DNA from 2 places in the Cytobacillus sp. FSL W8-0315 genome. Region 1 is predicted to be linked to the other one. Evidence: a T-box and tRNA genes for the amino acid it is inferred to sense, from the RefSeq annotation. Region 1 holds a T-box; the other holds one or more tRNA genes.

Region 1 (7,622 bases):
TGGATGTGCCTCATGAAGAAATCGTTTTTGCATTAGATGCAATTCAGGATCCTGTCTCCTTATTTGAACCCATTTATAATGATGGCGGAGATCCGATCTATGTGATGGATCAGCTGAGTGATGAACGGAACAAAGATATTCAATGGATTGAAGAGATAGCCTTAAAAGAGGGAATGAGAAGACTGAATGAACGGGAAAAACTGATTCTTAGAAAACGCTTCTTCCAGGGCAAAACTCAAATGGAAGTGGCAGAGGAAATCGGCATTTCCCAGGCTCAAGTTTCAAGGCTTGAAAAAGCGGCAATCAAACAAATGAATAAAAATATTCAAAGCTAGCAGCCAATTTGGCTGCTTTTTATATTTACCAAACATTTTTCCTATAGGGGCAAACATATATTGAATAAGAACATAAATTGGGAGTGAAATGTCGATGGTGAAAATATCTGAATTTCAAATGAAGGATGTTGTAAATGTAGCTGACGGCAAAAAGCTTGGAAATATTGGGGATATAGATATTAATATAAATACAGGAAAAATTGAAGCTGTCATTATCGGGGGAACGGGAAAAGTGTTAGGTTTTTTTGGGAGAGATGCTGATATTGTCATACCGTGGAAAAATATTATAAAAATTGGTGAGGATGTCATACTGGTCCGCTATCAGGATGCGATTGAGCCAAAATATATTGAGGAAGCATAAGAGTTGTTAATGGTGTCATCACTGCCTGCCTTGTGGTAAACTATAGAAAAATAAGATGGGGTTAATCGCATGGAACCATTTTCTTTAAAAACGGAAGAGTATTTTGTCATAAAAGCGTGGGCAGATCGTTTTCCTAATATAACTGCCGGTTTTACAACTAAAAATGGCGGCTGCAGTTGTAATGAATACAAAACGCTTAATGTAGGATTGCACGTAAACGACAGCAATGAAGCAGTCAGCAGAAATCGGCAGCATGTGGCTGACTTGCTTGAGTTTTCTCATGAAAAATGGGTTGGTGCTGAACAAACTCATGAAATCAACATAAAAAAAGTTACCAGAATAGATAAAGGGAAAGGTGCTCTTGTTTACGAGGATTCCTTTCCTGGTACTGACGGGTTTTTCACTTATTCTAAAGGTGTCATGCTGACTCTCTGTTTTGCGGATTGTGTGCCGCTTTACTTTTTGCATGAAAAGACAGGAGCCATAGGCATGGCCCATGCAGGCTGGAAAGGTACTGTCGGGGGGATTGGCAGGAAGATGGCCGAGCTATTTGCCAAAGAAGGCATTGACTTAAGTGAGGTCCAAACCGTGATTGGCCCTTCCATTTGCGGTAATTGTTATATAGTTGATGACCATGTTATTTCAAAAGTGCAAAAAATACTAGAAGATGTCGATATTAAGCCATATAATCAAATTAGTGACAATCAATTCCAGCTTGATTTGAAAGAACTAAACCGGACAATTCTGACAAATGCAGGAATTCCTCATGAAAATATTATGATTACTGATTATTGCACAAGCTGTCATGAAAACTATTTTTTCTCCCACAGAAGAGATAGGGGAAAGACGGGCAGAATGATGAGCTTTATTGGCTGGAAGGAGGAAGTCGGAAGCTAAATGAGAGTAGAAGATAATTTAAAGCAAATTGAGTCAGCTATAAAGGAAGCGTGCATAAAGGCCAACCGTAAGCCAGAAGAAATTACCCTCATTGCTGTTACTAAGTACGTATCAGCCGAACGGGCACAAGAAGCACTTGAAGCAGGAATTGTTCATTTAGGTGAAAATAGGGATGAAGGATTGCTTGCCAAGTGGGATGTGTTAAAGGACAAGCCGACATGGCACTTTATTGGAACGCTGCAAACGCGCAAAGTGAAAAATATAATTGATAAAGTTGATTATATCCATTCACTGGACAGGCTTTCCCTCGCAAAGGAAATCGACAAGCGGGCTGATCGAAAGATAAATTGTTTTGTTCAGGTTAATGTCTCAGGGGAAGAGTCGAAACAGGGAATAAATCCTGAAGAGGTAGCTGACTTTATTTCATGCCTGGCTGATTATAAAAATCTCAATGTTATCGGCCTTATGACAATGGCACCTCTTTCAGATGACGAGGAATTGCTTCGTTCCTGTTTCCGGAAGCTAAAGAACCTGCAAACAAAGGTGAAAGATCTGGGATTTGATTTTGCTCCTTGTACTGAGCTTTCAATGGGCATGTCTAATGATTTTTCCCTGGCAATTGAAGAAGGTGCCACAATGGTGAGGATTGGTACTGCTTTAGTAGGTCAAAAGAGTCAGGAGGTTTGATAAAATGAGTATAAAATCAAAATTTAAAACATTTTTCTTCCTGGATGATGAATATGACTATAAGGAAGAGGAAATCATCGAAGAAGAAAGAGAGCCGGTGAAGCAGGTGCAGAAGCAGCAGCCAGTTCAAAAACAAAACATCGTCAGCCTCCAAAGTGTGCAGAAATCTTCTAAAGTAGTTCTTGTTGAACCGCGTGTTTATGCAGAAGCACAGGATATTGCGGATCAGCTGAAAAACAGAAGAGCTGTTGTTGTCAATCTGCAGAGAATAGAAAAAGATCAGGCAAAGCGGATTGTTGACTTCCTTAGCGGAACCGTTTATGCCATCGGCGGAGATATTCAAAAGATTGGAACTGATATTTTTCTATGTACCCCTGACAATGTTGAGGTATCAGGAAACATCTCTCAGCTGATGAAAGAACAAGAATTAGAAAATACGAGGTGGTAGCATTTAATGGAATTAGTATTTGGGATATTGTCATCTGCAATTTATTATTACTCGTGGGCACTGATTATTTATATTTTGCTGTCCTGGTTCCCTAATGCCAGGGAATCAGCTTTTGGCCAGTTTCTTGCAAGGATTTGTGAACCGTACCTTGAGCCATTCCGCAAAATCATACCTCCGCTTGGAATGATTGATATCTCTCCTATTGTGGCTATCTTAGTTTTGCGATTTGCCACTGGAGGTTTGCAGCAGCTTTTTTATTGGATTTCATAAGACTACAAACAGGGCTATCAAATGGCCCTTTTTTATTTGTGTAAAAAGGAGGTTCCTTAAAGATGACCATTTATCAGCACTTCCGGCCGGAAGAAAAAGAATTTATCGATCAGGTTCTTAACTGGAAAGACCTTGTAGAAAATACATATGCACCAAAGCTTACTGATTTTCTTGACCCAAGGGAGCAGCAAATCCTTAAAAGCGTCATAGGGCAGCATGCCGGAATCTTATTTGCTTTATTTGGCGGAACTCCAAATGCTGAGAGAAAGAGAGCCCTCATATTTCCGGATTACTATGAAAGCGATGAGGGAGATTTTCAAATTCGGCTGTTTGAACTGGAATACCCAAAAAAGTTTGTCACCATAGAACACCCGCAAGTCCTGGGCAGTCTAATGTCTCTAGGGCTAAAAAGAGGGAAATTCGGTGATATCCTTTTTGAAGACGACAGAATCCAGTTTTTTGCAGCACAAGAAATTGAAGATTACATCAGCCTGCAGCTGCAGTCAATTGGCAGAGCTTCCGTGTCCCTGAAAAAACTGCCCTTTTCAGAGGCAATCCAATCAGCAGAAGTGTGGAAAGAAAGCTCCATCACCTCTTCATCCCTGAGATTGGATACAGTCATCTCAGCCATCTACAATATCTCCAGGCAAAAATCCCAGCTCTATATCCAGCAGGGATTAGTCAAAGTCAATTGGACGCAAATAGAAAACCCCTCATTTGAATGCCAGCAAAGCGACATCATCTCAGTCAGGGGTCAAGGCCGTTCCAAAATCATAGATATAGATGGGAAAACAAAGAAGGACAAATGGAGGATTATTGCTGGGAGGCAGAGATAGCCTATATGCGATGTATGGAGCGAGACTACTGGGGTCAGCGCACTCAGGAGGCTGCCGGAAGCCCGCCGGGCTGAGTGCCTGCAGCGGAAGTCAACACTTAAGCAAACAGATAAAATTTTTTATAATCTTGAAGGAATTTGAAACAACCTGTCGAATAAATAATCAAAAGACTACGGAGTCTGCTATAATTAAAATGAACCAGCAGGCTCAAACCAATTTACATAAGATCAACAGACCTGGGAGGTGGCACACATGCCATTAACACCGTTAGATATTCATAACAAGGAATTCAGCAAAGGATTCCGCGGTTATGACGAAGATGAAGTAAACGAATTCCTCGACCAGATCATAAAGGACTACGAAATCCTGATCAGGGAAAAAAAGGAGCTTGAAGAAAAGCTCAATGATACAAACGAACGCATAGGCCACTTTACTACAATTGAAGAAACACTTAATAAATCTATTGTGGTTGCACAGGAAGCAGCAGAGGAAGTAAAGCGCAATGCCCATAAAGAAGCGAAGCTAATCATTAAAGAAGCTGAAAAGAATGCTGACAGAATTGTGAACGAATCCCTGTCTAAAGCGAGAAAAATCGCACTGGATATTGAAGATTTAAAGAAACAGTCCAAAGTATTCCGAACACGTTTCAAGATGCTTGTTGAAGCACAGCTGGATATGCTAAACAACGATGATTGGGATCATTTAATGGAATATAAGCTGGATTCCACTGAACTTAAGTCATTAAGAGAAGAAGAAGAATCACTGGCTTGACGAAAGCTGGAAATATCGCATATAATTTTAAAACAAAGTAAAATACGATGTTTATCAACAATGAGAGGGACAGTACAGTCTTTCAAAGCTTATGTACAGAATGGCATTCTTACTCTGTAAGCGAGCCGGGGATGGTGGAAGCCCGGGTATAAGCAAAAGCTGGAAAATCACCCTTGAGTTCCTTGCCGAACGTATAACCATCAGTAGGCCAAGGCGGTTCATTCACGTTAAGAATTCTTTGAGCGGATGAAACATAATCATTTTTCATCTACAAGGGTGGTACCGCGGGAGAATACAACCTTCTCGTCCCTTTTTGGGATGGGAAGGTTTTTTTGTATTTTACTGTGGTTTTTATCAGCTCTCATTGGCTATCATGGTATTTAATGAGTTATAAACAGGAGGCAAAGGAATGGATTACAAAGATAGTTTATTAATGCCAAAAACCGAATTCCCAATGCGCGGCAATCTTCCAAAGCGCGAACCAGAAATTCAGGCAAAATGGGAAGAGATGAATATTTATGAGAAGGTCCAGGAACGGACCAAAGGCCGTCCAATGTTTGTTCTGCATGATGGTCCTCCATATGCGAATGGCGACATCCACATCGGCCATGCGCTGAATAAAATCTTAAAGGATTTCATCGTACGCTCTAAGTCAATGACTGGCTATAATGCTCCATATGTTCCTGGCTGGGATACACATGGTTTGCCAATTGAGCAGGCCTTGACAAACAAAGGCGTAAAGCGTAAAGAAATGAGTATTGCTGAGTTCCGCAAGCTTTGTGAAGAGTATGCATACGAGCAGATTGACAGCCAGCGCGGTCAATTTAAGCGCTTAGGCGTCCGCGGTGACTGGGAGAATCCATACATCACTCTAAAGCCTGAGTACGAAGCCCAGCAAATAAAAGTATTTGGGGAAATGGCGAAAAAAGGCTATATCTACAAAGGTAAAAAGCCTGTATATTGGTCACCATCATCTGAATCAGCTCTGGCTGAAGCTGAAATTGAGTATAAAGATAAGCGTTCACCGTCCATCTATGTTGCTTTTAAAGTAAAAGATGGCAAGAACGTATTAGATCAGGACACTCATATTGTCATCTGGACTACTACTCCATGGACTATTCCGGCAAACCTTGGAATTTCAATTCATCCGGACCTTACCTATAGTGTAGTTGAGGCAAACAGCAAAAAGTTTATGGTTGCTGAAGATTTACTGGCTTCAGTGGCTAAAGAATTTGAATGGGAAGACTATAAAGTTGTCCAATCAGTAAAAGGGACCGACCTCGAAAATGTAGTTGCCGAGCATCCCCTTTATGGCCGTGATTCCCTTGTCATGCTGGGTGAGCATGTTACAACTGATGCTGGTACTGGGTGTGTTCACACTGCTCCTGGCCATGGGGAAGACGATTTCCATGTAGGCATGAAATACGGGTTAGACGTATTATGCCCGGTTGATGATAAAGGAAACATGACTAGTGAAGCTCCTGGCTTTGAAGGTTTATTCTATGATGCAGCCAATAAGCCGATTACTGAAAAACTTGAGGAAGCCGGGGCTTTATTAAAACTTACTTTTATTACTCACTCTTATCCGCATGACTGGAGAACGAAAAAACCAGTTATTTTCCGTGCTACTGCCCAATGGTTTGCATCCATTAAAGATTTCCGCAATGAACTTCTGGAAGCTGTTAAGGAAACAAATTGGTATCCTGCATGGGGCGAGACAAGACTATTTAACATGGTCAGGGACCGCGGTGATTGGTGCATCTCCCGACAGCGTGTATGGGGCGTGCCAATTCCTGTCTTTTATGCGGAAAATGGAGAAGAAATTATCACAGATGAAACAATTGAACATGTGTCTAATCTTTTCCGTGAACATGGTTCGAACATCTGGTTCGAGAGAGAAGCGAAAGAACTGCTGCCTGAAGGATTTACACATCCAGGAAGCCCGAATGGCCAGTTTACAAAAGAAACGGATATCATGGACGTGTGGTTTGATTCCGGTTCTTCCCATCAGGCAGTTCTTTTAGAGCGCGACGATTTACAGCGTCCTGCAGATTTATACCTTGAAGGCTCTGATCAATACCGAGGCTGGTTTAACTCTTCACTTTCAACTGCTGTAGCAGTAACAGGCAAAGCTCCTTATAAAGGTGTCCTGAGCCACGGGTTCACACTTGATGGCGAAGGAAGAAAAATGAGTAAATCCATCGGAAACGTAGTTGTTCCGGCAAAAGTCATGAATCAGCTTGGTGCTGACATTCTGCGTTTATGGGTGGCGTCAGTTGATTATCAGGCAGATGTCCGGGTATCTGATGCTATTCTGAAGCAGGTTGCAGAAGTATATAGAAAGATCCGCAATACGTTCCGCTTCTTGCTTGGAAATCTGGATGATTTTAACCCGGCAACAGACTCGGTTTCATTTGAAAACCTGCGTGAAGTTGACCAGTTTATGCTTGTTAAGCTGAATAAACTGATCAAGAATGTTCGCGAGTCTTATGACCGCTATGAATTTGCCAGCATCTACCATGCTGTCAATAATTTCTGTACATTGGATCTAAGTGCATTCTATCTTGATTTTGCTAAAGATGTCCTATACATTGAAGCGAAAGATAATGCAGAACGCCGTGCTATCCAAACTGTTTTATATGAGAGCCTTATTGCTTTGACAAAACTTGTTGCACCTATCCTTTCCCATACTTCAGATGAAGTTTGGAGCTTTATTCCGAATGTGAAGGAAGTAAGTGTACAATTGACGGATATGCCTGAATATCAAGAGCTTCCGAACGCGAAACAGCTGGAAGAAAAGTGGACTGCATTTATGAAGCTTCGCAATGATGTTCTTAAAGCATTGGAGGAAGCGCGTAATGAAAAGGTGATCGGCAAATCTCTGACTGCTAAAGTGACACTTTATGTAAATGATCAAGCAAAGAGCCTGCTGGATTCAATTCAGGAAAATCTTCAGCAAATCTTTATCGTTTCTGGATTTGAGGTTGCAGGCAGCCTGTCAGATGCACCTGAAAATG
Region 2 (7,622 bases), 3.5 Mb from region 1:
GGCACGCATGTCCAAAATCTCTATGGAGCTTTTGCGCGATATTAATAAAGACACGATTGATTACCAGGATAACTATGATGGTGCTGAGAAAGAACCAGTTGTTATGCCTGCGCGTTTCCCAAACCTTCTCGTAAACGGAACGTCTGGAATTGCAGTTGGTATGGCGACCAATATTCCGCCACATCAGCTTGGCGAAGTAATTGATGGAGTCCTTGCCATCAGCCAGGAGCCGGATCTCACTGTTCAGGAACTCATGGAAATCATTCCAGGTCCAGACTTCCCGACTGCCGGTCTCATTCTTGGACGGAGCGGCATCCGCAAAGCTTACGAAACAGGCCGCGGTTCCATTACATTAAGGGCCAAAGTGGAAATTGAGCAGAAGTCCAACGGAAAAGAAGTTATCATTGTTAATGAAATTCCTTACCAAGTGAATAAAGCTAAACTGATTGAAAAAATTGCCGAACTGGTTCGGGATAAACGAATTGATGGCATTACCGACCTGCGTGATGAATCAGATCGAAACGGTATGCGCATTGTGATCGAGGTCCGTAAAGATGCGAATGCCAATGTTCTGCTGAACAACCTTTATAAACAGACGGCTCTGCAGACAAGCTTCGGGATAAACCTGCTTGCGCTTGTAGATGGCCAGCCTAAGGTTCTGAATCTCAAACAGTGTCTGCAGCATTATCTGGATCACCAAAAGGTTGTAATCCGCCGCAGAACAGAATTCGAATTGAAAAAGGCAGAAGCCCGTGCACACATTTTGGAAGGTTTAAGGATTGCCCTTGATCATCTGGATGAAGTAATCAACCTTATCCGCAGTTCTCAAACAACCGATATCGCACGTGAAGGCTTAATGACCAAGTTCAATCTTTCTGAAAAGCAGGCCCAGGCGATCCTAGATATGCGTCTCCAGCGTTTGACTGGCTTAGAGCGCGAAAAGATTGAAGACGAATATTCAAGCCTTGTCGCATTGATTGCCGAATTAAAAGCTATTTTGGCTGATGAAGAAAAAGTATTGGAAATTATCCGAGAAGAGTTAACCGAAGTAAAAGAGAGATTCAACGATAAACGCCGTACAGAAATAGTTGCCGGCGGCATCGAACAAATTGAAGACGAAGATCTAATTCCGCGTGAGAATATTGTTCTTACTTTAACTCATAAGGGATACATCAAGCGTCTTCCTGTCTCCACTTACCGTGCCCAAAAACGCGGAGGGCGGGGAATCCAGGGAATGGGAACCAATGAGGATGACTTTGTTGAACACCTCATTACCACTTCCACACACGATACCATCCTTTTCTTCACGAACAAAGGGAAGGTGTATCGCGCTAAAGGGTATGAAATTCCTGAATTCAGCCGTACTGCGAAAGGAATACCAATCATTAACCTTCTTGGAGTGGACAAAGATGAGTGGGTAAATGCAATTATTCCTGTTGAAGAATTTGCCGATGATTGGTTCCTGTTCTTCACCACTAAACAAGGGATTTCCAAGCGTTCACCATTATCATCCTTTGCCAATATCCGTAATAATGGCTTAATTGCCCTGAATCTTCGCGAAGATGATGAATTAATTTCGGTGCGTCTGACAGATGGCAGCAAGGAGATCATTATTGGAACCAGCCATGGCATGCTGATCCGATTCCCAGAAGAAGATGTTCGTTCAATGGGAAGAACAGCTACTGGTGTTAAAGGAATCAGCTTAAGTGCCGGTGATGAAGTTGTTGGGATGGAAGTCCTTGAGGATGACAGCCAGATCCTGATCGTAACCAAAAACGGTTATGGAAAACGCACTCCTGCCGGAGAATACCGTGTTCAGGGAAGAGGCGGTAAAGGAATCAAGACCTGCAACATCACAGATAAGAACGGAAGCCTCGTTTCCATGAAAGCTGTCACAGGAGAAGAAGACGTTATGCTTATTACAACAGGCGGCGTACTAATCCGAATGGCAGTGAACGATATTTCCACTATGGGAAGAAACACGCAAGGTGTCAGACTCATCCGTATAAATGAAGATGCTGACGAAGCGGTATCCACTGTAGCAAAAGTTGAAAAAGAAGAGGAAAAAGATGAAGAAGAATTAACAAAGCCTCTTGAAGATGCCAATTCACTTCCTGAAGAAGAAGTAAATGGAGATAATAGCGAAGAATAAATTTTAAGGAACACAGATTTGTGTTCCTTTTTTTTGTCCAAATAATGTAAAATAGTATAAAAGACTCATTACATATGGGGTGTGGAAATGGTGCGAGTACCAATACAGGAATTAAGAGAGGGCTGTATTTTAACACAGGATGTTTTCAGTTTGACGAATCGCCCTATTATCAGCCAAAAAACAGTGCTGACGAAGGAACTGCTGGATATTATGAAAATATTCCTGATTGATGAAGCGGAAGTTGAAACCACCATGGTTAACGGAAAGCCTTTTGCTTCTGCAGGAAGCTTGGAAGAAGCTGAGGAACTGACAGAATCAAATGAATTAGGTTTTTTAAATACATTCTTAACAGGTGTTCAAAACTTCAAAAGAGAATTTGTGTCCTGGCAATCAGGTCTTCCGGTGGATATTGCAAAAATAAGAAATATTATGATTCCGCTGATTGAAAAAATGGAGAAAAGCCCCTCCGGAATCTTCTCCCTGCATCACCTTTCTACGAATGAAGATTATTTATATCAGCATTCTGTTGCCGTGGGAATGATCAGTGCCTTTATAGGGAAAAAACTGAGTTTGAATAAGGGGGAAATTGTCCAGCTTGCCCTGGGAGGCTGCCTAGCAGATGCAGGCATGGCGAAGATAAACCCATCCATCCTGCATAAAAGCACTTCATTAAACTCCGAAGAATTTGAAGAAATAAAAAGGCATTCAACCCTTAGCTTTAAAATGGTTCAGAATATATCACTATTAAGAGAAAGCACTAAAATCGGCATTATCCAGCACCATGAGCGGCTGGATGGCAGCGGCTATCCGTTTGGAGAACAAAGCAGCAAAATCAATCAGGCTGGGAGAATCATTGCAGCAGCGGATGCATTTCATGCCATGACCTCTCAAAGACTCTACAGACGGAAACAATCTCCATTTAAAGTGCTTGAAATGCTGATTCAGGATAGCTTCGGCAAATATGACATCCCATCCATTCAAGCTCTGGGTTCCGGCATCATGAACTTTTCCATTGGCAGTATGGTGAAGCTCTCAGATGGCCAGACGGCAGAAATACTTTTTATAGAAGGTAAATCACCTACGAGACCGCTTGTGAAACTGGTAGAAACCGGCGAAATAATTCAATTAGAGAAAAACCGCCAGTTATATATTGATGAAGTATTAAAATGACTGCATACCGCGGTCTTTTTTATTTGGCTCTGCTAAGACTCGATGCTGAATACAACAGACAAATTAAACAGACCTTACTTTTGAAAAAAGATATAGATTCTATTAAAAAGTGCTTGCAATTAATAGATAAGAGCTGGTATACTAATTCAAGTCAGCAAGAGATGAACATCATCATTTGATGAGATAAAAAAACTTGTTGACATTGATTATCAGAAATGATATATTAATTAAGTCGCCTCAAGCGGCAGATTGATCTTTGAAAACTGAACGAACAAAAACGTCAACGTTAATTCTTTAGTCTTTTTTGAAAAGACAACTTATGAGCTTAATCAACTCTTATATGGAGAGTTTGATCCTGGCTCAGGACGAACGCTGGCGGCGTGCCTAATACATGCAAGTCGAGCGGACAGATGGGAGCTTGCTCCCTGAAGTCAGCGGCGGACGGGTGAGTAACACGTGGGCAACCTGCCTGTAAGACTGGGATAACTCCGGGAAACCGGGGCTAATACCGGATAATTCTTTCCCTCACATGAGGGAAAGCTGAAAGATGGTTTCGGCTATCACTTACAGATGGGCCCGCGGCGCATTAGCTAGTTGGTGAGGTAACGGCTCACCAAGGCAACGATGCGTAGCCGACCTGAGAGGGTGATCGGCCACACTGGGACTGAGACACGGCCCAGACTCCTACGGGAGGCAGCAGTAGGGAATCTTCCGCAATGGACGAAAGTCTGACGGAGCAACGCCGCGTGAGTGATGAAGGTTTTCGGATCGTAAAACTCTGTTGTTAGGGAAGAACAAGTACCGGAGTAACTGCCGGTACCTTGACGGTACCTAACCAGAAAGCCACGGCTAACTACGTGCCAGCAGCCGCGGTAATACGTAGGTGGCAAGCGTTGTCCGGAATTATTGGGCGTAAAGCGCGCGCAGGCGGTTCCTTAAGTCTGATGTGAAAGCCCCCGGCTCAACCGGGGAGGGTCATTGGAAACTGGGGAACTTGAGTGCAGAAGAGAAGAGTGGAATTCCACGTGTAGCGGTGAAATGCGTAGAGATGTGGAGGAACACCAGTGGCGAAGGCGACTCTTTGGTCTGTAACTGACGCTGAGGCGCGAAAGCGTGGGGAGCAAACAGGATTAGATACCCTGGTAGTCCACGCCGTAAACGATGAGTGCTAAGTGTTAGAGGGTTTCCGCCCTTTAGTGCTGCAGCAAACGCATTAAGCACTCCGCCTGGGGAGTACGGCCGCAAGGCTGAAACTCAAAGGAATTGACGGGGGCCCGCACAAGCGGTGGAGCATGTGGTTTAATTCGAAGCAACGCGAAGAACCTTACCAGGTCTTGACATCTCCTGACAACCCTAGAGATAGGGCGTTCCCCTTCGGGGGACAGGATGACAGGTGGTGCATGGTTGTCGTCAGCTCGTGTCGTGAGATGTTGGGTTAAGTCCCGCAACGAGCGCAACCCTTGATCTTAGTTGCCAGCATTCAGTTGGGCACTCTAAGGTGACTGCCGGTGACAAACCGGAGGAAGGTGGGGATGACGTCAAATCATCATGCCCCTTATGACCTGGGCTACACACGTGCTACAATGGATGGTACAAAGGGCTGCGAGACCGCGAGGTTAAGCGAATCCCATAAAACCATTCTCAGTTCGGATTGCAGGCTGCAACTCGCCTGCATGAAGCCGGAATCGCTAGTAATCGCGGATCAGCATGCCGCGGTGAATACGTTCCCGGGCCTTGTACACACCGCCCGTCACACCACGAGAGTTTGTAACACCCGAAGTCGGTGGGGTAACCTTTTGGAGCCAGCCGCCTAAGGTGGGACAGATGATTGGGGTGAAGTCGTAACAAGGTAGCCGTATCGGAAGGTGCGGCTGGATCACCTCCTTTCTAAGGATATTTACATGAAACGTGACGCGTTTTGTTCGTTCAGTTTTGAGAGTTCAATCTCTCACATTTTAATACTTTACCTATTATGTGGGCCTATAGCTCAGCTGGTTAGAGCGCACGCCTGATAAGCGTGAGGTCGATGGTTCGAGTCCATTTAGGCCCACCATCTCATATAATGGGGCCTTAGCTCAGCTGGGAGAGCGCCTGCTTTGCACGCAGGAGGTCAGCGGTTCGATCCCGCTAGGCTCCACCAACCATAACGAATCCATTCGTTATTTTTTGTTCCTTGAAAACTAGATAATGTTAATGAAGAAGCAATAACCGAGTAATCGCCATCTTAGTTTTTTTCTCTTATTTTGAAAATAAGTAAGAGCACAAACCATGAGGACGATGAGCGGCAAGGAGATCAAGGAAGCGACCGAGTGAGCACCGGAGCGTACTTCAGTACGTGAGGAGCGGAGCGAGAGAGCTGACGCAGAGATCCGCAGTCGATCAGCGGCCGAAGTAGGTTAAGTTAGAAAGGGCGCACGGTGAATGCCTTGGCACTAGGAGCCGATGAAGGACGGTACTAACACCGATATGCTTCGGGGAGCTGTAAGTAAGCTTTGATCCGGAGATTTCCGAATGGGGAAACCCCCTATCCGTAATGGGATAGGATCTTTACCTGAATACATAGGGTATAGAAGGCAGACCCGGGGAACTGAAACATCTAAGTACCCGGAGGAAGAGAAAGCAAACGCGATTCCCTGAGTAGCGGCGAGCGAAACGGGATTAGCCCAAACCAAGAGGCTTGCCTCTTGGGGTTGTAGGACACTCTACACGGAGTTACAAAGGAACGAGGTAAATGAACAGGTCTGGAAAGGCCGGCCAGAGAAGGTAAAAGCCCTGTAGTTGAAACTTCGTTCCCTCCAGAGTGGATCCTGAGTACGGCGGGACACGAGAAATCCCGTCGGAAGCAGGGAGGACCATCTCCCAAGGCTAAATACTCCCTAGTGACCGATAGTGAACCAGTACCGTGAGGGAAAGGTGAAAAGCACCCCGGAAGGGGAGTGAAAGAGATCCTGAAACCGTGTGCCTACAAGTAGTTAGAGCCCGTTAATGGGTGATAGCGTGCCTTTTGTAGAATGAACCGGCGAGTTACGATTACATGCGAGGTTAAGTTGATGAGACGGAGCCGCAGCGAAAGCGAGTCTGAATAGGGCGAATGAGTATGTGGTCGTAGACCCGAAACCAGGTGATCTACCCATGTCCAGGGTGAAGTCCAGGTAACACTGGATGGAGGCCCGAACCCACGCACGTTGAAAAGTGCGGGGATGAGGTGTGGGTAGCGGAGAAATTCCAATCGAACTTGGAGATAGCTGGTTCTCTCCGAAATAGCTTTAGGGCTAGCCTCATGTAGTAAGAGTCTTGGAGGTAGAGCACTGTTTGGACTAGGGGCCCCCATCGGGTTACCGAATTCAGACAAACTCCGAATGCCAAAGACTTATCCATGGGAGTCAGACTGCGAGTGATAAGATCCGTAGTCAAGAGGGAAACAGCCCAGACCACCAGCTAAGGTCCCAAAGTATACGTTAAGTGGAAAAGGATGTGGAGTTGCTTAGACAACCAGGATGTTGGCTTAGAAGCAGCCACCATTTAAAGAGTGCGTAATAGCTCACTGGTCGAGTGACTCCGCGCCGAAAATGTACCGGGGCTAAACGTATCACCGAAGCTGTGGATTGACATCTTACGATGTCAGTGGTAGGAGAGCGTTCTAAGGGCGTTGAAGCCAGACCGCAAGGACTGGTGGAGCGCTTAGAAGTGAGAATGCCGGTATGAGTAGCGAAAGATGGGTGAGAATCCCATCCACCGAATGCCTAAGGTTTCCTGAGGAAGGCTCGTCCGCTCAGGGTTAGTCGGGACCTAAGCCGAGGCTGAAAAGCGTAGGCGATGGACAACAGGTTGATATTCCTGTACCACCTCTTTACCGTTTGAGCAATGGGGGGACGCAGGAGGATAGGGTAAGCACGCTGCTGGATTAGCGTGTCCAAGCAGTTAGGCCGGTAACGAGGCAAATCCCGTTACCACATAGGCTGAGCTGTGACGGCGAGGGAAATTTAGTACCGAAGTTCCTGATTCCACACTGCCAAGAAAAGCCTCTAGCGAGGGAAAAGGTGCCCGTACCGCAAACCGACACAGGTAGGCGAGGAGAGAATCCTAAGGTGAGCGAGAGAACTCTCGTTAAGGAACTCGGCAAAATGACCCCGTAACTTCGGGAGAAGGGGTGCTCATTAGGGTGAATAGCCCTGATGAGCCGCAGTGAATAGGCCCAGGCGACTGTTTAGCAAAAACACAGGTCTCTGCGAAGCCGCAAGGCGAAGTATAGGGGCTGACGCCTGCCCGGTGCTGGAAGGTTAAGAGGAGAGGTTAGCGC

What was found. A T-box is a leader RNA that pairs with one kind of tRNA and senses whether it is charged. The one in region 1 lies ahead of ileS (isoleucine--tRNA ligase), so its partner is inferred to be a tRNA-Ile.
Region 2: it encodes a tRNA-Ile, which carries the amino acid that the T-box ahead of ileS (isoleucine--tRNA ligase) is inferred to sense. The anticodon was not compared.

The regions. Positions count from the first base shown of each region.
Region 1 is NZ_JBBOOC010000001.1:4,197,505-4,205,126, reverse strand. Features, by position in the region: gene sigG (RNA polymerase sporulation sigma factor SigG) at 1-335, shown strand, start outside; gene MKY20_RS21560 (YlmC/YmxH family sporulation protein) at 430-696, shown strand; gene pgeF (peptidoglycan editing factor PgeF) at 766-1,593, shown strand; gene MKY20_RS21550 (YggS family pyridoxal phosphate-dependent enzyme) at 1,594-2,280, shown strand; gene MKY20_RS21545 (cell division protein SepF) at 2,285-2,728, shown strand; gene MKY20_RS21540 (YggT family protein) at 2,735-2,998, shown strand; gene MKY20_RS21535 (YlmH family RNA-binding protein) at 3,061-3,834, shown strand; gene MKY20_RS21530 (DivIVA domain-containing protein) at 4,087-4,605, shown strand; T-box leader at 4,657-4,919, shown strand; gene ileS (isoleucine--tRNA ligase) at 5,015-7,622, shown strand, end outside.
Region 2 is NZ_JBBOOC010000001.1:709,714-717,335, reverse strand. Features, by position in the region: gene gyrA (DNA gyrase subunit A) at 1-2,152, shown strand, start outside; gene MKY20_RS03935 (HD-GYP domain-containing protein) at 2,240-3,322, shown strand; rRNA gene MKY20_RS03930 (16S ribosomal RNA) at 3,660-5,209, shown strand; tRNA gene MKY20_RS03925 (tRNA-Ile) at 5,299-5,375, shown strand; tRNA gene MKY20_RS03920 (tRNA-Ala) at 5,387-5,462, shown strand; rRNA gene MKY20_RS03915 (23S ribosomal RNA) at 5,717-7,622, shown strand, end outside.